3 regions of the Bradyrhizobium sp. USDA 326 genome follow, and region 2 is predicted to be linked to each of the others. Evidence: riboswitches for the same ligand, from Rfam matches in the RefSeq annotation. Region 2 holds a riboswitch; each other region holds the start of a gene.

Region 1 (6,807 bases), 1.7 Mb from region 2:
TGCGTCGTTCCTCCGGGTGCACCTCGTTCGGACCACCAAGCCGGGCTAGGCATTTTTGTTGGCCCAAGGCTTGCTCGAGATTGTGGAGAACGCAAATGAGCACAAGCGAATTCGCTTGGTCGAGAACAGACCCGAGCGCGGGATCAATGGTTTTGCGGATCGGATGCTGCACGCAGTTCGCGGGCGGTAACGACCATGTTGGTTAGGGCAGGCCGAACCTCCTCCCAATTGCGAGTTTTTAGGCCGCAGTCCGGATTGACCCAGAGCTGCGATTCCTGCAAACGCGTCCGAGCCAGCACCATCAGCTCCTTCATTTCGCCCACCTCCGGAACGCGTGGAGAGTGGATGTCGTACACGCCCGGTCCGATTTGATTTGGATATTCGTACTTGCTGAATGCGTCCAGTAGCTCCATTTTCGACCGCGACGTTTCGATCGAAATGACATCCGCATCCATTGCAGCGATTGCACCGATGATGTCGTTAAACTCCGAGTAGCACATGTGTGTATGGATTTGCGTTTGATCGGCAACGCCCGATGAGCAAATGCGGAAGCAATCTCCCGCCCAATCGAGATATGCCTTCCACGCCGATCGGCGCAATGGCAATCCTTCCCGGAGTGCAGCTTCGTCGATCTGGATCATGGCTGCACCGGCATTCTCGAGATCGCGGACTTCGTCGCGGATCGCGAGCGCAAGCTGGCGGCAGACCTCGCTTCTAGGAATGTCATCGCGAACAAACGACCAGTTCAGGATCGTGACCGGTCCGGTCAAGATCGCCTTCATTGGCTTGCTAGTTAGTGATTGCGCGTAGCGCCACCAGTCCACAGTGATCGGCTTCGACCGCACTACATCGCCAAACAGGATCGGAGGCCTGACGCAGCGCGAACCATAAGACTGTACCCATCCATTCCTGGTAAATAGGAAGCCGGCGAGTTGCTCGCCAAAGTACTGCACCATGTCATTGCGCTCAAATTCGCCGTGCACGAGGACGTCAAGACCGATGTCCTCCTGCCAACGTACGGCGCGGGCTATCTCTTCCTTGATAAACTCGTCGTATTGTTCGTCGCTCATCGCACCTCGCGCATGCGCCGCACGAGCATTTCGGACTTCTGTGGTCTGCGGAAACGATCCGATTGTCGTGGTGGGAAACGTTGGTAGTCCAAAGCGTTCCCTTTGGATCTCGGAACGACGGACAAATGGGCTGGCGCGCCGGCGCATTGTCTGGTCGATCGCCCTCATCCTCACAGCGACATTGGTATCATGGATCTTGGGCGAAGTCCGCCGGGCAGTCGCAGCGCATTCCGAATCGGCGAGAGCGAGCTCGACATTCTGGTCGCCAGCGAGTGCTCGCGCCAGGATCGCAAGCTCACGCATCTTCTGAACCGAGAAAGCAAGCCAGCTCTTGACGTCGGACGTGAGCCCGGTCTCGAGTTCAACGTCCACTGGCACATGAAGCAGCGAGCAGGATGGGGCGAGCTGTACACGGTGCTTGCCGAGCTTCGCAATCGCGGGCTCCATCCGCTGACGGAGCGACGACAAGTTCGACCGCCATACATTCCGGCCGTCGATGACCCCGAGCGACATGACGAGGTCACTTCGGCCGACAGCGATGACCTGATCCAACAACTCTGGCGCTCGGACCAGATCGAGGTGCAGACCGGAAACCGGGAGGCTCAATGCGGTATCCAGATTGTGGCCTAGCTCGCCGAAATAGCTGGCAACCATGATTTTGATAGCCGGTCCCTCCTTTGCGAACCGGTTATAGGCATGTAGCAATGATTTTCGCGCCGCCTCATCCAGATCAAGGGCCAGGCAGGGCTCGTCAAATTGAACCCAACTTGCCCCTCGTTCGGCCAATTCATGCAGAACCTCGATATAGACCGGTATTAGATCATCGAGTAGGGAGAGGGGCTGGAACGCGCTATCGGCACTCTTGCCGAGCTTTAGGAATGTGATCGGCCCGATCAGGACAGGGCGGGTCTGAAAGCCAAGAGCCTTTGCTTCCTCATACTCTTCAATGGGTTTGCGAGAGCAAAGTCTGAACGCTTGTCCCTTGTAAAACTCGGGAACCATGTAATGGTAGTTGGTGTCAAACCACTTAGTCATTTCCTGCGCGGGTGCGCCAGACCTCCGCGGCCCCAGACCGCAACTCGCATCCTGGTCGTCGCATTGTGATCCGCGAGCCATGGCGAAGTACGTCTTGAGGGAAACGTATTCTCGTTTCGAGGCGTAGATCTCCGGGATAGCACCAACCATGACACTTGTATCGAGCACCTGATCATACAGCGAGAAGTCATTCGACGGAATGATCGTAACGCCGAGAGACTTCTGACGGGCCCAGTTCGCTGCGCGCAGACCGGATGCGTCCTCGAGCAATTGCTGTTCGCTGATCTTTCCCGCCCAGTAGCTTTCAAGAGCGAATTTGAGCTCACGCCTTGGACCGATGCGTGGCGTACCGAGCGTAGCAACCGGAAGAGAGAGAAGAGACATAGTGTAAACCCCTGTTGGGGACAGAGGCCATGGCGGACGCAGGCAGAGGAAGTCGCGCGCGCGACGGCTGCTTGGCGCACCACCGAGACACCCCGCCCGTGGACCAATCTATCGTCGGGGCAGGTCTCCTGGCTCGCTGGTCGTCGCTGCTGTCCGGCCTTCCCGAAGCCGTGCGGGCTTCAGTGACATCGTTGGACAGTAGCTCGCAGCTCACAGTTGCGGGGGCAGCGCCGGCATTTGGACCGGCTTCCCTCTTAGCTCCGGATCAAGCGGGATTCGGAGAACCTCGACGAGTTCGATTATCGGCAGGAGGACTCTTCCGTCAACCTCTCAGATTTTGTGGCACGCTAATCTGAGACATCTAGTAGGCGAATGACCGTGCATCTCTATGATTCTCTAAACAGAGCTGTCGCAATCAGAGATGTCCTTGTCTCAGATGTGGGAGTGAGACTCGGAGCTGCCTTGAGGCGACGCCGCCCGCCCCATCAATGAAAGGGACAAAACCAGCCCGCGCGGCGGCGATTACCGCCGTTTCGAGCAGAATGCATTCGATGCGGCTTCCGACTTCCAGCGGTTCGCCCAGCACATCCGCTGGCCAGCTATTTTCTCGACTAGAGGATCCCCATTGAACACGTCAAGGCAGGCGGCGCAATCTAGCCACATACGCGGCGAGCAGGTTGATTTTCGTGCCAGCCAGACTTCAAAGTTCGTCGATTAAGTCGGCTTCGTATCGCCAGCCATCATGTAGGCCGAACGCCGACGGGCAACTATAGCGAACCACACGGTTCAATGACGGCAAACGCACTCCCGATTCTCATCAGGCACTTGGCATCGAGCTACGGCCGATACACTGAATGGAAACATCGAACCGTGCGCAGGTCGGAAAGTGGACAAGAGGGACATAAAACCCATGCAAATCTCTGCCTGCTGCCTGGCACGAAGAATGCAAGCCCCTCGACATGCCCAGTCTCTTCTGCTTGGGGATGTCCAGCTCAGCCAATTGACGCTGTCGCTGGCTAGGGAAGTTAGGGGCGCGTGACATAGAGGGGAGCGCCTGCCCGCGTGGGACAGCCGCGGGTGCCCCGTCGCGTCTCCGTAAACTTCTTGCGCTCGCTCATAGCAGGTTCAAGGTTACCGCTTTGAAAGATGTATGGATGAAACGCGATAGGCGGAGGATTATGAAGAGAATGTCGGGAAGACCCGCGCTATGGCTTCGCCTGGGCGGACTTTTAATCTGCCTAGGCTGGCCGGCTGCCATGAGCAACACTATTCGCGCCAGCGACAACCCCCTTGTCGAAAGACTTAAGTCAACTTGGCGAGCGCAAGATGGTGAGACGATAGAACAAATCATCTCGAATGTCTCGAAGGTGGCACAGTTCGTCCCTCAGATGTGGGGGGTCGCTGAACTCGGCGAAAGCGACCATGTTTTCGTTTCGTGGACCAGGCACCGAGACAACAAATCAGACGAACAGTACGCGATCACCTGGAAAGTCGCGCTCGACGGTACGACTGAGCTTGCGTCAACCTATGCGAAGCCGATGGAATTGGGCTGGCGTGCCCTAGCGCTCTCGTTGATCGCCAAAGAAGTCGCAGATGGTGAAAGGGACGCAAACCTTAGCTTTCTGCATGATCCAAGTAACTTCAACTTTGTGACTACGCCGCAAGGCCGGCTCGGCGATCTTCTGCGGCAGGGCCGATGCACTATCATTGAACCTGTTGGGGTAGACTACTTACCCAAGCAGAATGACAAGCCGAACGAGAAAGGCGATCTATGGCGCATTCTGCTCTTGGTGAATTGCGATATCCAAGGACCACGTTATTTTACACACAACGGGGTCATCACTTTTGAGAAGAGCGAAGGCCAAGATTGGGAGCCACAATCCTCTTTTGCCAAGCGCATCGCGAAATTTCCTCCGGGCTCCTGGTTCCAACGAACCGAGCCAAAGGAAGAGCAAGACTCAGGAGAGCGAAGGCCTTAGCAGACGGTCGCGCAGAGCAACACCGCACCGCAGCTGCCGCACGGTCGAACGCCTCGTACTAACTGCAAGAGACACGCGCTCTGCAGTTGCGTTGTTTAACGGCTCCGCAACAGTCCGCCTGCCTTTCTCGCAGCAGTTCGGCCCGTCGTACGGAAGGTCGAGCAGCACGATTGCGTTTTTCCGCCAGGTGTCGAGCTCAGTGGCGCGTACTAGTTTGCGAGATGTGGTTTGCCCGCCTGCACTCCACCCTGTTAGAGTACACCAACTGCGGGGGAACCAGCTCTCATGCATTCTTCACTAGAGCCCTTGGAGATGCCTCCGGCCAAGCCGATTCGGGGTGCGCGCCGCGCATCGTGTAATTGCGCGGCATACGCAGGAGCGTGAGCTTAGCGACTTTGAGCCGGCACTAGGGACCGATGCTGAGACGAAACAGGAAGTTACAGGGTAGCAACCCCGGGCATACCCGCTGAGCGCCTGCCAATTTCCGAGTGCGCAGGGCGGGAAGCTCCGGAGCAGTACGCAAGAACGTCGATTACCGCACTGACTCAGCCGTAGATTTCCTCGCACTCATTCGTCTGCACGTCATAGACCCGGATTTTAAGCATGGGAAACCGCCTTTTTAATTCTGCTCCACCTGCGGTGGCACCGTCTTTGGTTGCGAATTCGGCTCTGAGTTGGCCATCTACTTCAAGCGCGTAAGATGAGACCGGTACTTCCCGAACGACTGCGACCATGTCATTCCCATTATGTAGTGATGTGCTTTAGAATGATGTAGCTTGAGTCGGCTAAACCGCACCAGAGCTATTCACCCGAAGTACGCGATGGGCAAACACGTATTGTGGACTTAAACCTCACACGAATTGCATGGCACTCGCGATTGTCCGAACACGTGGGCAGCTTGCCCACGCCTGGTGCATCCACGGCAAAGCCCGCGGCTCAATATCGCAGCCTTTTCAATTCCTGGAGAAAACGGGCACTGATGCCAGCGCTCCTGGGTAAGTCACTTGAGATCGCGGGGAACCGTCACTACCGAAGAGCGGCGGCCCGTAGCGCCTGAGCCATAAACAGTTCAATTCTTGTACACACGTCTGGGCAGTAGCACTAACGACTATGGTGCCGCGCGGAGGAGCCAAATGCCATAATGCGATTGGTATCAACGATCATCTCGTCTGGCGTAACAAGGAACGGATTTGCGCGGTTTGCTCGAACAAGAAACCTTCATTTACGCGGCGAGCGTTGAGGCTGAACTCCATCACGTCTTTGTCTAAACCGGTCAGAGCGAGCCAGAGCAGATCCTTTTTGAGCATCTTTTTCGTGACAAGACTTTGGGGCGCATTTCCTCGCCCTCGTCGGAACTGTCCGGTTTGCCGATGGAAGTCGTCACCAACAATGGCAAGGTTGCTCCTCAACGCCTGACTCCGCCGCAAGCACCGACGCCTCATAGCCGCTCAATTTTTGCAAGGAGGGAGCACAGCGTTCCAAGGCTCGGGCTTGTCCAGCATCCCGAGTTCGGCGCCACGCGATGAGAATCTCCTCCTTACGTCCAGAGGGTACAGCACGCTCGCGGTGAGAGAGCCGCCGATGCTCGAAGGATACCGCCGCACGCACACGGGAAGAAATCTCTTGATCCTTACGCAGCGTCAGGTCGTAGGTTCGAACTCACGCGAAGCTCTCATAAGGCACACATCGAAGCCGGCGGAATGGACATCTGCGGTCGAGCAATCGAATGTATCGGCACCGTATCGTGCGCGTGAACATGGACCAGGAGCGAAAGGTTATTGTCGGGATGAAGCACCGCGGAATTATGTTCGCATTGATCGCTCTCATCACATCTCCGGTTTCCGCCGCGACACTCAGCGGTGCTCCGCGCATCCTCGACGGAAATACGATCCAGATCGAGAAAACCACCGTTCGGCTCTCAGGCATCGAAGCTCCTGAGACCGATCAGATTTGCCTCGACGCACAGGGCCAAAAATGGGCCTGCGGCGTAGCTGTTCGCGACGAGCTCATCAAGCATTCGAATGGACGAACGTGGGATTGTCATACCGGAAGAGTCGATGAGTATCGGCGAGCCCTCGGCAGCTGCTTCATCGAAGGCGAGGATATAAACGCCTGGATGGTACGCTCGGGCTTGGCACTATCGGCTTTTGCATCTCACCATACATACGTTGTTTATGAGTTGGTGGCCAGCACAGCCCATGCGGGGCTGTGGTCCGGCGCGTTCATCGCGCCCTGGGACTGGCGTCGCCGCAATAGGAGCACGATTATCGTGGGCGCGACGTCGGTTCCGGTCGACGCTCAGGAAGTCCTGCTTGGATCCGTCTTGCTATTGGAACCGC
Region 2 (6,807 bases):
AACGCGTTCGAGGAAGCATCAGGCTATGTCGACTACGTCCGCGATCCCCAGAACGGCTACCTCTCGCTGTCACTGCCGTTCGATTCCGGCCGTGGCAACGAGCTCAGCATCAGGACAAGGTAATCCGCGCGCACATGAACTTCCAATGACAGGAGCACGGCTTTGAACGAGCCCGACCGACCGCAGATGTCCGAGCCATCGAAGCCGCCGCAGGGGCCAGTCGCGCGCATGTTGCTGAAATGGCTGATGCGCCCTGCGCGCGTCACCGGCGTCGAGACGCTCTCGCCTCGCTTTCGGTCGATCGAGCTCGAACCCGATGCCCTCAAGGGCGTCGCATGGTCCATCGGCCAGAAGATCCAGGTCGCGATGGGATCCGGCCTGAGCGCGCGGACCTACACACCGGTGTCGTGGGATGCGGAGAAAGGCCGGACGCGACTGCTCGCTTTTGCACACGGTAATGGCCCCGGCAGCCGATGGGCAAGCGGCTTGCGCCAAGGTGACATCTGCTGGTTCTTCGGCCCACGCCGCTCGCTCGATCTTTCCACCCGAAAAGCGCCGATGGTCTTGTTCGGCGACGAAACCTCATTCGGCGTTGCCTCGGCGTTCCGCGACAATGGGCAAATGGATGGTGCAACTTACGTGTTCGAGGCCTCCGATGCTGCGGAGGCAAATTCCGTCCTGGCCGCCATCGGCCTCGGCAGCGCCACACTGATCGTGCGCAGCGGCGATGACGCCCATCTCGCGGCCGTCGAGGCCGAGCTGTTGCGCTTTTCCGCAAGCGCGCATTTCGTCCTGACCGGCAAGGCTTCGTCGATCCAGCGCATCAGCCGGGCCCTGAAAGCCGCCGGCGTCGTGACGTCGCGGATGAGTACCAAGGCCTATTGGGCGCTGGGCAAGACCGGATTGGACTAGCGCAAGCGCCGCCAGCCAATGACGATGCCGGTCATGGAGAACACCAACCCGAGCGCGCAGAGCCCGACGATCAGGACATCGCGCAAATGCGGGTGCGCCATGAGGACCGGGATGTCGAACGTGTGCAGCGCGCCGTAGGCCCAGCGATAGGCCCGCCGTGACGGATCCAGCCGTTGCAGCACGCTGCCGTCCGCGCCGTCGATGTCGAACCAGAGCTCGTTACACCGGACGCGATAGACCGGAGCACCCCGGACGACCGATCGCACGAGATAGAGGTCGTCACCAGCGACGACGGACGGTGCGTCGCAGCGAGGAGCGAGATGCGTCATCGATTCCGACACTTCGCGCGCGCTGAAGAACCCTGTTTGTTCGTCCGGCGGCACGCCTCTGCCGATCAACCTCTGACGACCAACGGCAACCCGATCGCGCCGATAAACGCCGCCGTTGAAGCCGAACCATTCGATCTCACGAGCCGAGGGGGATATTGGCTGCCGATCGAATGACGGCGCGTCCCTCCAATCCGGCGCGGCGTTCATCACGTGGGCCTCTGTCGGTGTCAATTGCCCGCGCGAGAACAGCCGCCCATGATCCATCGAGAGCCAGCCGCTGAAGATCCAGCTCAGCACGAAGAGCGTCGCCGCGAGGCCAATGAGGTGATGCAGGGCGTGCCAGCCGCGGTAAGGCGAGGAGATCCGGCGTCCTCGTATCCTCACCCGCACGATCCCGAGCACCGCACCAAGCAACGCTGCGATGAGGGCCAGCAGCGACAGGATCCAGACCACCTGATCCCACACCGCCCAGTTGCTGCGCAGAACCGTCGGATAGATCCAGTGCAGCACGCTGCCGGCCCAATTCCACCCGCGCTCGCTGCGCGTCGTATCGAGCACGACCTCGCCGGCCGGCGACGAGACATAGACCTCGGTTCCGGCGGCATCACCGAGAGCAGCGCGAAACAAGGGCCGATGGCGATCGAAGCCGTTCGGCACGCTCCATTGATCGTGGTCCGAACGAGCGACGATTGCGGCCCGTGCGGCATCGAGCCCGCGCCGACGGGCATGATCTTGCGCGATGGTGAGCGCGGCATCGGCAGATGTCACCGACGCGTCTCGTCCGTCGGAGGCGTGGACCGCGCGCAAACGGGATAATCCCGATACGACATAGACCGGTCCATCACGCCGCTGGATCAATCGAACACGCATTGCATCGGCGATCCCGCTCGCCGCAACGGCATCGGCAACCGAAATCGTCGTCTCGCCGCGATCCACCGGCGCGAGTCCGGCAAATCGCTCCGCTTCCGTCAGCGACGGAAACGGAACGAAGTGCATCACGATCCCCGTCGCGAACCACATCGCGAACAGGAGGCAGAACGCGATCCCGAGCCAGCGATGCAGCAGGGCGATCGCGCCCATCATGCGGTCAGCGCCCCTACCATTTGAACGCGGCCGAGATCTCGTAGGTGCGCGGCGCGCCCAGCAGGATCTGGTCGGGATAGAACGGATCGCCCCAGATCGCGTAGCGCTTGTCGGCGATGTTGCGGACACGGAAGGTCAGGCGGGCCTGGTCGACCGCAGCGAAGACCGTCTTGGGAATGTCGACGAAGGCATAGACGTCGGCGACGGTGTAGGCCTTCATCGTCACGACATTGGCATCGGTGTTGTAGCGGTCGCCGACATGGCGGCCGGTGATGCCGACCTCCACCGGCCAGGGCGTGAAGAACCGGTACGACGCGCCGGCATTGGCGACGATACGCGGCACGTTCGGCGGCGTGTTGCCGGAGAACGAGCCGCCGGCAAAATTGTAGTCGGCATAGCGAGCGTCAACATAGGCGATGTTGCCCCACAGCCGCAGCGGCTCGATCGGGCGCACCGCCGCGGCAAGCTCGACGCCCTTGGACTCCTGCCGCCCGGCAATGTTGAGCTGCATGCCGCCGGCCGCCGCGTAGACGTTCTTGCGCAGGATGTCGTAGGCCGAGAAAGACCATTCCGCCCTGTTGTCCCAGAACAGATGCTTGACGCCGGTCTCGTAGGTGCGCGCGGTCGTCAGGTCGAGCGGCTGGGTCGGCCCAAGCAAAAAGATATTGTTGGCGGCGATGTCGGCGCCGGTGGCGTACTGGCTGAAGAAGGTGAGGCCGGGAACGGCCTCCCAGGTGTAACCGATGCGGCCCGTCACCGGCGCCCAGTCTTTCGTGAACGGGAAGCCTGCCTTCTCCAGCCCGCTCACGTCGGTCGAATTGCGGTCGAGCCCGATATGCTCGACGCGGAGGCCGCCAACCAGCGCGAAGTTACGTGTCAGCTTCAGCCGGTCCTCGAACGACAGCGCCTCGTTGTCGATGCGCGCGGTCTGCTGCTGGGTCGTGAGCAGGCCGTAGTAGCCCCGATTGGGATCGACCAGCGAAACGGAATCGCCTGGAAAGTTGGCCGCGCCCGGCCTTACGAAATCGAGATAGCTTGACGAGAGCGTCGTGACCAGCCGGTTGTCAAAGCCCGCGATATCAGCGTCCCAGATCAGGTCGGTGATGTTGCCGACCAGACGCTGGCTGTGCGCGACATAGAAGCGCTCGCGATCGACCAGGTTCGTGGTGGAATTGAACGCCTCGATCTCGTTGTTGAACCAGGTCCGCTCTGCGCCATAGCCATAGGCCTGGCTCTTCAAGGTCAGATCAGGCGCGAGCTTCAGCTCAAAACCGCCGCGCAGCCAGACTTCCTGCGCCACGTTTCGGTTGTCGAGAACGTTGTAATTGGTGTTGAACGTGCGATCGTCGATGGTGACCGCGCCAAGATTGGTCTTGTTGTAATTCGAGATGTAATTGCCGGAGACGATCCCCGTCGTCGCATGCGAGCCGCTGAAGGCGGCCGGCACCAGCGGCGCGCCCCAATAGGCCTTGGAGCGATCCTCGCGGTACTCGATAGCGCCCCAGATTTTGAGACTATCGGAGACGCGGTAATTGAGCTGGCCGGACGTGCCGAACGTCTTGACGTTGGTGTCGTCGGCAAAGCCGCTGAGGGTGGAACGGCTGATGTCGAAGCGATAGTCGAGGCCCTGCACATTGGTGCTGCCGCCCGAACCGTAATGGGCGCGGAATGAGTTGAGCGAGTCCCAGGAAAATTCGGCTTCGTTCCGGATCGGTCCGGTGTGCGGCTGCTTGGTAACGAAGTTGATGGCGCCGCCGGCGGCACCCTCGCCTGACATCAGCGAGGCCGGGCCTTTGACGAACTCCACGGCCTCGAGATTGGCGGTGTCGGTGATCCGCGAGGTCATGTTCTGCGGGCCGATCTTGATGCCGTTGTAGAGCGTGTTGATCTGGCTGTTGGTGAAGCCACGCATGGAAAACGCCGCGGGCTCGGCCGGATTGTCGCCGGAGGTGACGCCGACGGCACCCTGCGCCACCTCCGAGACAGTTCGATAGCCCTGCTCGCGCATGGTCTCGGCGGAGATCACCTCGACCGTCGCCGGCGTCTCACGCACGGTCAGGCCGAGCCGCGAGGCGCTTTCGGCGACCACATTGCTGTTGAGCGGCGTCTGCGCTGTCGCGGCCGGCGCGCCGGGCTTGGGCGGGGCCGGTACGATCGCTGGCCGGCGCGCAGCTGCACGGCGTGCGCGCTGCGCTTCACGGCCGGCTGGCGTGGCCCGCCTGCCGGTTTCAGCAGGCGAGACCTCGACCGGCGGCAGAGGTTCGCGGACCTGCTGCGCCAGGGCGGCAGGCATATCGGCAACGACGAACGATGTAAGCGCAGCACAAGCGAGCAGGAAGCGGCTCGGCCGTAAGATACAGATGGAAGACACGATATGAAACCTCGGTATGACGTCAGTGGCACGTCACAGCGAACGAGGTCTCATCTGTTGGCCTTTCGGGCCGTCCGATGAAGCCGAATGTCTGTACTCCCCGACCGACATCTTCGCGTGTGACCACGGCTGACGGCAGGTCTCCTGGCTCGCGGGTCATCACCGCTTCGTCGCCTTCCCGGGACCGAGGACCCAGTGGCTTGTGACGAAGGATTATCCGCTCACAGTTGCGGGGGCAGCCGCGGCATTGGGGACAAGTTTCCCCGCACCGCATTCCCTTTTCATTCCCTCTCGGGAAAACCGTCGCCAGCATCTAGGATTACCACCAAGACAGAGTCAATGTGGCAGTTGCGGCGGTGTGGCCACAGCGACCAACTTCCTTGGAGATGAGCATGGAAGGCGAGACCTTCCTCTGGTTGATACGGCATGCGGCCGTCGAGGGCGTGGCCGGCACGATCCACGCAGCCGATGCGCGGGCGGATCTCGGCGATCAGGCCGCGTTGGCGGCTCTGCGGCAGCGTTTGCCGCCGGATGCCACCAGCTATGCCAGCCCGTCGCGGCGCACGGTCGAGACGGCGCGCGCTCTGGGGCTCGAACCGGAATTGGTCAGCGAATTTCGCGAGCAGGATTTCGGCGACTGGACCGGTCGTCGGCATGACGAGCTCGCCGCGAGCGGTGGCGAGACGTACGCGCAGTTCTGGCGCGATCCGGCGCACGGACGGCCGCCGAGCGGCGAAAGCTTTGCGGATCAGGTTGCGCGCGTGCAGGTGGGTCTATCGCGGATTGGCGCAGGCTCGGCAACGCTGGTTGGGCATTCCGGCACCATCCGCGCCGCGCTCTGCATCGCGCTGGACTTGACGCCGCAGGCCGCCTTGCGCTTCGTGATCGATCCGCTGTCGCTGACCCGGATCGACCGGCTCACGGCGGGCTGGCGTGTCGTCTCGGTCAACCAGCGCGTGGCTTGAGCCGCATCAGGCCGGGCGATCCGGCACGTTGGCCTGCGTAAACGTCGCCATGCCGTTGTGAAGCGCACAGGCCGAGCGGACCAGCGGCAGCGCGATGGCCGCGCCCGATCCCTCGCCGAGCCTGAGATCGAGGCTGATCAGCGGCTGAACGTTGAGCGCGCGCAACACCAGCCGATGCCCCTGCTCCGCCGATTGATGCGCGGCAAGCTGGAACGGCTGGCAGGACGGATTGAGACGCGCCGCGGCCAGGGCCGCGACGGACACGATGAAGCCGTCGATCAACACCGGAATGCGGGCCTGCGCGGCCGCAATGATCGCGCCTGAGATCGCCGCGATCTCGAGGCCGCCGACCGCGCACAGGATCTTCTCGACCGACGCTCCGGAGACGCCGTGGCGTGCGATCGCCGCATCGATCACCCGTGCCTTGTGCGCGCGGCCGGCCATATCGACGCCGGTGCCGCTGCCCGCGATCTCCCCGGCGCTCACACCAGTCAGACTCGCCGCGATCGCCGCTGAGGTGGTGGTGTTGCCGATGCCCATCTCGCCGAAGATCAGGAGATCGGGCTGACTAGCTGCTGCGCGCGCGACAGCGCGCTGGCCGGCCTCGAAGGCAAAGGCCAGCTCGGTCGGCGTGAGCGCAGCCTCGACGCTGAAATCGCGTGTGCCGCTGCGCGGCTTGTCGGTGACGATTCCCGCCATCTGCTCCTGGGCCAGCGTGCCGGCGTCAATCACCTCCAGGCTGGAACCCAGTTCACGCGCCAGCACCGAGATCGCCGCGCCACCGGACGTAAAATTCGCCATCATCGCGATCGTCACGGCTTGCGGATAGGCTGACACGCCCTGCGCGACGATGCCGTGATCACCGGCGAAGATGATGATCGGCACCCGCGAAGCGCGGGGCTGCTCGGTCGCCTGCAAGCCCGCAAGCTCGACCGCGAGCTGCTCGAGCCGGCCGAGCGCGCCGGTCGGCTTTGTCAGTTGCGCCTGCCGCGCGATGGCCGCCTCGCGATGAACCGCGGAGACCTCGGGGCAGTTCTGGTAAACCCATTCGGGAAGCATGCTGCCTCGCTTACGCCCTGCGCTTGAGAATATAGCTGTCCATGATCCAGCCGTGCCGCTCGCGTGCTTCCTGTCGCGCGATCACGAT
Region 3 (6,807 bases), 1.4 Mb from region 2:
CCGCGGCGTGATCGACCACGTCGTCAGATCGGCGTCGACATAGGTCGACGTGAAGAAAGCCGGAACCGGCGTCGGGCTCGAGAAGAACGCACTCTGCTGCTTCTTGTCGCGCAGGCCGCCGTCGACGATGAGATCGACGCCGTTGACCAGGGTTTTCGTGAAGCCCGCGGTCGCGCTAAAACCCTGCTGATTGGCGTAGTTGAAAGGCGTGCTGGCCCCTCGCCGGTTGCTCGCGAGCTCGTCGAGACCGATCGACGGATCCACGGTGCGGCCGCCCGGCAGTCGCAGCTCCTGATTGTCACCGGCGACGGTCAGGAAGGCGGTCAGGCCAGGCATCGTGTAGTTCAGATTGCCGACGCCGTTCTCCTGGGAATAGCGATTGTTGTCGCGGTAGCCGTCGGTCCTGACGGCATTGCCGTGGAACGAGGTCGACCACGGACCGGAATTGAGCGCGGTCGAGACGTTGCCGAGCCCAGTGTTGAACGAGCCGAAACCGGCCTCGATGCGCGCTGTCGCGGGCGGGCCGTCGACGCCGTTCTTGGTGACGATGTTGATGACGCCGCCAACCGCATTGTCACCATACAGCACCGCACCGGAATTGCCGCGCGTGACCTCGATACGCTCGATGGCATTGAGCGGGATCGTGGAGAGGTCCACCTGCGCCATGTCGATGTCGTTCAGCCGCCGTCCGTTGACCAGCACCAGCGTATTGGCCGTGGCGAGGGCACCGAAGCCGCGCAGATCGACACTGGTCTTGGCACCGATCTGGCCGCCGTAGAACGTCGTGATCTGGGCGCCCGGAACTTGCGTCGCGATGATCTCGGCCAGGATTTGCGACGGCGCATGGGCGATGTCCGCAGCCGTGATGACGGTCGTGGCCGCGCCGACGATGCCGTCATTGCCGGCGGCGGCTCCACTGCCCGAGCCGGACGAGCCGGTCCCGCTCGGCGCACCATTTGGCCTCGCCCGGCGCCTCCCCGCATCGCCGTCGCCGGCCGCCCTGGCCCGCGTACGGCTCTGATCGTCAGGCTGGGTCACTTCGAGTGGCGGCAGCTGCTCGGCACCGGCCTGCTGTGCGTGGGCGATGGAGGGATCGAGCGAATAGAAGAAAGCGGCCGCAACGATGCCGGCGCAGCAGCGCCGGCAGGCAGTGACAAAACGGGACAAAATCATAACCTCGGCATGACGTCAGTGGCACGTCACAGCGAACGAGGCTTTACGGCGGAGCGATCGATTGCTCCGGTGAAGCTGATGTCTGTACTCCCCGACCGACATCTTCGCGTGTGACCACGGCTGACGGCAGGTCTCCTGGCTCGCGGGTCGTTACCTCTACGTCGCCTTCCCAGGACCGAGATTCCCAGTGGCACAGGACGAGAGATTCACCGCTTACAGTTGCGGGGGCAGCCATGGCATTGAGAAGATCCCCGCGCCGGGGCATCTCGCACCACGTTCCCTTTTGATCTCCGTAAGGAGAACCGTCACCGGCCAATCTAGGGGGCGCCCAGGCCGGGAGTCAATCGACTGCTGGCATCTCGGCCGCAAGCGCGATCGGCCGGCTCCCAGACGGATCGGGCAATGCCCCGCGCCTATGTTCGTCCCCGCGGGCGCTGGGCCTGAGCCCAGGCGACAGCGACATCGCGCGGCGGAACGTCGAGGCGCTTGATCGGGGTCAGCTCGCCGGAGGCCGAGACGATCGCGGTCTCTTCGCGCCGGCAGCGCGTGCAGACGAAACGGACCTCATGCGGGGATGCCGACCAGTTTGAACGTTTCACGTTGGCGGCCATCGGCCAGGCATCGCAATGCGAGCACGACACCAGGAACCGGCCGGGATCGAGCATACCCATTCCATCGGACTCCGCGTCCTTCCCACTGCTTCCAATGACTATCCTATGTGAATCGTTCCGGTGCCTCGGCACCGTCAGCGCAAACTCCGCTGAAAGCCTGCGAGCTGCTCATGTTCCTACAAGACCTCGGGGGTTTCGTCGGCAATGGCATTGCGCAAGCAGCCGACCTTGTCGATCTCGACCTCGACGACGACGCCGGCCTTCATCCAATTGAGATTGGCATAGCGATACCTTGGCAAGGCCGCCGACCTCGGCGACGGTGTCGCCCTCGAGCTCAAGTCGAGACGGCGGGAACGATGGAGGCTTGGGATGGCGCGGTTACGATCCCTGCGACGCAGAAGGCAATCCGCTCAGCGAGCCCCCTTGAGGGTGCAGGAGGTCGTGCACGTGACCGTTGTGCCGCGATCGCACGATCTGCAGGCGTTGACGCACTGGCTCATGTCGCGTGGATTGTAGCTGTAGTTTCGCATCGGACAGCTCGACGTCGTCGAGCCGGTGATATCCCGCTCCTGGTCGCAGGCCGCCGTCATGAGCGCGAATATGATCACCGCAACGAGGCGCATGGGACTTGCCCTGTCAGGCACAGCACGACGACACTCGCGAGGTGCGCTGCATTGCAACGAACCCCGACCTTCCCACCACGAGCCACCGCCAATCAGCGATGCGCGTGCTGCGAGAATGCGTGCTAAATGTTAAGAACGGATTTCAGCCGGCCTCAGGCCGCAGCCGTGGTCGCGATCGCCTGCCGAATATCCACCGCCAGCTGGCGATACTGTTCCCCGAGCCTCAGATAGAACTCGCGCTTGGTGCCGTCGGTGGCGAGCTTGGCGATCAGCTCGCATTCGGCGCTGAGCGTCTCGAACCGTTCCAACCTGTCCTGAAGTTCTGTCATCGGCGTGTCCCCGTCAAACGCCACAAGGACAGCTAACCTAAATCCGGGAAATACGTCACGGCGAACATCGTTATGGGGTAGCATCAATTATTCCGCGGCAGCCTATTTCTGCTCGAGCCGCCAGGCACCATCCCAATTGGCATCCGGCGGATTGGCCGCGAACTGCGCGATGCGGCCGAGCATCGCGCGCGAGGGACCGTCGCCGGGGACCGCCTCGAGCGCCGCGTTGAAGGCGGCATGGGCGTCGTCGAAACGCCCGGCGCGATAGGCGGCGAGACCTTCGACATAGTGCGTGCGCAAACTGACTTGCGCATCGGAGAGTGCGCCCGGTCTCGCCATCACTTCGAAGATCGTCTGCGGCGCGCTTTGGCCCGCGACCGCAAGCCGGTCGATCTCGCGCAATTCGAGGCGAGATCCAATCGCGTCCGCAGTCGCCTGCGAGACCAGGATGCGGGTGCCGTAGACCTTGTTGACGGCCTCCAGGCGCGAGGCGAGGTTCACGGCGTCGCCCATCACGGTAAAGCTCATCATCAGCTCGGAGCCGATGCTGCCGGTCAGGACCTCGCCGGTGGCGATGCCGATCCGCAGATCGCACGGCGCGGGCATAGCGCGAATACCGAGCAGATCGGGCAGCTGCTTCTGCAGTGCGGGCACCTGGTCGGCCATTTCGACGGCGGCAAGCCCGGCGAGCAGGGCCTGCTCGTCCTCTTCGACGAAAGGCGGTCCCCAATAGGACATGATGGCGTCACCGATATACTTGTCGATGACGCCGCGATTGCTCCTGATGGGGCCGGACATCATGGTGAAATAGTGATTCATCACCTTGACGAGGCCGCGCGGGGTCATGCCCTCGCTCATCGAGGTGAAGCCGCTCATGTCGCAGAACATGATGGTCATGACCCGGCGCTCGCCGTCGATTGCGACCTCCGGCCGCTCGATCAGTCCCTGCACCACCTTGGGGTCGATGTAGCGGCCAAAGGTCTCCCGGATGCGCTCGTTCTGCCGCAACTGCTCGATCATGCGGTTGAAGGCCGCGGCGAGCTCGCCGATCTCGTCCTGCGTCGAGACTGCGATGGGCTTGTCGAACCGGCCCGCCTCGACCTCGCGCGTGCCGGCCAGCAGCAGCCGCACCGGACGCGTGATGCCGCCTGACACCAGCAGCGCGAAGGCAAATCCGACGATCGCCGCGAGCAATGTCACGAGTCCCGAAACGATGATCGTCTGATGCTGGCGGCTGATCACCTGCGACGTCGAGAAGTAGACCTGCGCCAGCATATCGCCGCGGATCGTATCGATCTTCCGGTTGAACTGTTCACGCGCCACGTCGATGTGTTCCAGCGTGCCGCGCACCTCGGCCATCTGCTTGGCGTCGACCTGCTTGAGGAGCTTCGCATGGTCCTCGCTCAGGTCACGCCGCAGCTCGGTAACGGCGGTGTCGATGCGGAGATCGATTCGCGCCAGCGCCGCATTGTCGGAAAACGTTCTGGGGTCCTCGATGATCGCGTTGATCAGCTTGCGCGCAGCCTCAGCCTCCTCCTCGATCTTGCGGTCCGATTGCTCGAAGTCGCGAAGGCGCGCCGTATAGGCCTCCTCATCCGACGGCGCCTCCATCCGGGTCATGACCATCCGCCGCAGCGCCAGCCCCCGCTCCAGCGAGCGACTGCTGGCGCGCGCCAGATGGCTATAGGCCGGGATGTAACGGTTGGTCAGTTCATCGAGCAGGACGCCGACCTGGCTGGACATCACCATCGACAGGATCGAGGTGACCAGCATCAGGACGATCAGTCCGAGGGCGATGCCGACGATCTTGCGCCGGATCGACTGGTTGAAAATCGGCATGGGTGCGGAAGGCAAAGGCCAAAAGAACGGAATGAGGGAACTCCATACACCGGACTGGCTGCGGGAACACGCGCAATCTTGGTCCTCCTGGCGTCCCGTACCATGCAACCGCCGGGCGAGCCCGACCTTAACGACGGGTTAACAGGCCCTGGCCTTTTCTCCTTTGCGGCAGTTCCCGCAACGCATCCGTTTTTTGCCGCATTGTTGCGACAGCGTTAGAAATGCGGAACGATGCCCCGGCATCGTTCGATATTTCGATTCTCAAGCCGCATGTCGTCGCGGACCTTGGTTTGTAGTGGTTTCGCAGGGGGACCATCGAATGAACCAGTGCCTACGCTCGCTCGCGTGTTTCGTTGCCGTGGCCGCAATCGCCCTCCTTCCCACGGAACTGGTCGCGAAAAGCAGCCAGAAAACGGCCGCGCCGAAGAAGACGCATGAGGCGAAAGCCGGCAAGCACCGCCACGCCTCCGCCGGGAAAGCGCGACATGGCAAGCACGCCGAGGCCAAGCGCAAGTCGAAGAAGACGGTCGACGAGCCCGCGGCCAAGCCGGCCGCGCCGCCGCTGACCGGCGACCTCGCCGCGCTGAAGGACGCCATCGATCTCGCGCGCAAGGGCAAGACGGATGACGCGAGCGCGGCGCGCGACCGCATCGCCGATCCCGCCGGACAGAAACTCGCCGACTGGTTCATGCTGCGCCATTCCGAGAGCACGGCCAATTTCAAGCGCTATGCCGCCTTCCTCGCCGCCAATCCGGAGTGGCCGAGCAGCGCCCTGCTCCGCCGCCGTGCCGAGGCGCGGTTGTGGCAGGAGAAGGCCGACGCCGCCACCGTGCACAAGTTCACGATGGACCGGCCGACCAGCGCCAAGGGCAAGTTTGCGCTCGCCCGCGTATTGCGCGCCGAAGGCGATACCGACAGGGCCGCCCGGTTCGTACGCGAAGCCTGGCGCGTCGACGAATTGTCCGAGCGCAGCGAGGAGGATTCCTACGAAGCGTTTTGCGATCTTCTGTCCGCTGACGACCACCGCGCGCGCATGGACAAGCGGCTCGGCGCCAAGGATTACGCAAGCGCGAGGCGCGCCGCCAAACGGCTCGGCGAGGATGATCTCGCGATCGTCAAGGCCTGTGCCGCGGTCACCGGCAAGGAGAGCAAGGCCAAGGACTATCTCGAGGACGTGCCGGCCGGCGCGCGCCGCGATCTCGGCTATGTGCTGTGCCGCGCCCAGTGGCATCTTCAGAACGACCGCATCGACGACGCGGCCGAGGTGATCCTGGCCGCTGCACCCGACATGATGTCCGCCCAGGACACCGATGCCTGGTGGCGCGAGCGCCGCATGCTCGCGCGCAAGCTGCTCGATCAGGGCAAGTCCAGGACCGCCTACGATGTGGTGCGCACGGCGGCCATACCAGAAAAGGAAGTATACCGCGTCGACTATCACTTCATGTGCGGCTGGATCGCGCTGCGCTTTCTCGATGATCCCACGACGGCGATGATGCACTTTGCCGCCATCGACGCGGGCTCGTCCAATCCGATCGCGCTGTCGCGCGCCCATTACTGGCGCGGCCGCGCCGCCGAAGCCATGGGCGCCACGGCCGATGCGCGCATGAGCTATCGGGCGGCGGCACGCTATCAAACCGCCTATTACGGCCAGCTCGCCCGCGCAAAGCTCGGCCTCGACCAGATCGAGCTGCGTCCGCCCTCGCCTGTGCTGGCCTCGGCCGACACGCCCCCCATGGACGAGCGCGTGCGCGCCGCCGATATGCTCTACGGGATCGGCGAGCGCGATATGGTGTTCTATTACGCCGAGGATTTCGCCAAGGAGAGCAGCGACGTCGCAGCACTCGAAGCCCTCGGCGAGCTTGCCCGCCGGCGCAACGATGCGCGCGTGATGCTGGAGGTCGGCAAGACGGCGCTGGCGCGCGGGCTCGCGCTTGACCATTACGCCTTCCCCACCATCGGCATCCCCGAGCACAAGCAGGTCGCGCCCGCGATCGAGACCAGCGTGATCTATTCGGTGGCGCGCACCGAAAGCTCGTTCGACCAGCGCGACAAGTCCCATGCCAATGCGGTCGGGCTGATGCAGGTGACGCCGGAAGCGGGGCGCGATACCGCCAAGCGGTTCGGCCTGACCTATGACTGGGGCAAGATGGTTTCCGATCCCGTCTACAACACGCAGATGGGCGCGGCCGAGCTCAGTGCGCTCTTTTCGGAATATCGCGGCAACCAGATCAT

What was found. A riboswitch is a leader RNA that binds a small molecule or an ion and turns the genes downstream of it on or off. The one in region 2 is predicted to bind cobalamin.
Region 1: linked by a shared signal. The riboswitch ahead of metE (5-methyltetrahydropteroyltriglutamate--homocysteine S-methyltransferase) and the one ahead of ABIG06_RS25720 (TonB-dependent receptor) in region 2 are both predicted to bind cobalamin.
Region 3: linked by a shared signal. The riboswitch ahead of ABIG06_RS32385 (TonB-dependent receptor) and the one ahead of ABIG06_RS25720 (TonB-dependent receptor) in region 2 are both predicted to bind cobalamin.

Annotation. Positions count from the first base shown of each region.
Region 1 covers NZ_JBMGQA010000001.1:3,802,395-3,809,201, reverse strand. The annotation lists gene metE (5-methyltetrahydropteroyltriglutamate--homocysteine S-methyltransferase) at 144-2,489, opposite strand; cobalamin riboswitch at 2,591-2,793, opposite strand; gene ABIG06_RS17860 (nodulate formation efficiency C protein) at 3,746-4,468, shown strand; gene ABIG06_RS17855 (hypothetical protein) at 5,629-5,877, opposite strand; gene ABIG06_RS17850 (thermonuclease family protein) at 6,195-6,807, shown strand, end outside.
Region 2 covers NZ_JBMGQA010000001.1:5,478,974-5,485,780, reverse strand. The annotation lists gene ABIG06_RS25735 (O-methyltransferase) at 1-123, shown strand, start outside; gene ABIG06_RS25730 (siderophore-interacting protein) at 163-912, shown strand; gene ABIG06_RS25725 (PepSY domain-containing protein) at 909-2,324, opposite strand; gene ABIG06_RS25720 (TonB-dependent receptor) at 2,338-4,695, opposite strand; cobalamin riboswitch at 4,813-5,015, opposite strand; gene ABIG06_RS25715 (histidine phosphatase family protein) at 5,088-5,660, shown strand; gene cobT (nicotinate-nucleotide--dimethylbenzimidazole phosphoribosyltransferase) at 5,667-6,719, opposite strand; gene cobF (precorrin-6A synthase (deacetylating)) at 6,730-6,807, opposite strand, start outside.
Region 3 covers NZ_JBMGQA010000001.1:6,867,641-6,874,447, forward strand. The annotation lists gene ABIG06_RS32385 (TonB-dependent receptor) at 1-1,167, opposite strand, end outside; cobalamin riboswitch at 1,282-1,495, opposite strand; gene ABIG06_RS32390 (hypothetical protein) at 1,587-1,844, opposite strand; gene ABIG06_RS32395 (hypothetical protein) at 1,961-2,083, opposite strand; gene ABIG06_RS32400 (hypothetical protein) at 2,560-2,736, opposite strand; gene ABIG06_RS32405 (adenylate/guanylate cyclase domain-containing protein) at 2,839-4,575, opposite strand; gene ABIG06_RS32410 (transglycosylase SLT domain-containing protein) at 4,895-6,807, shown strand, end outside.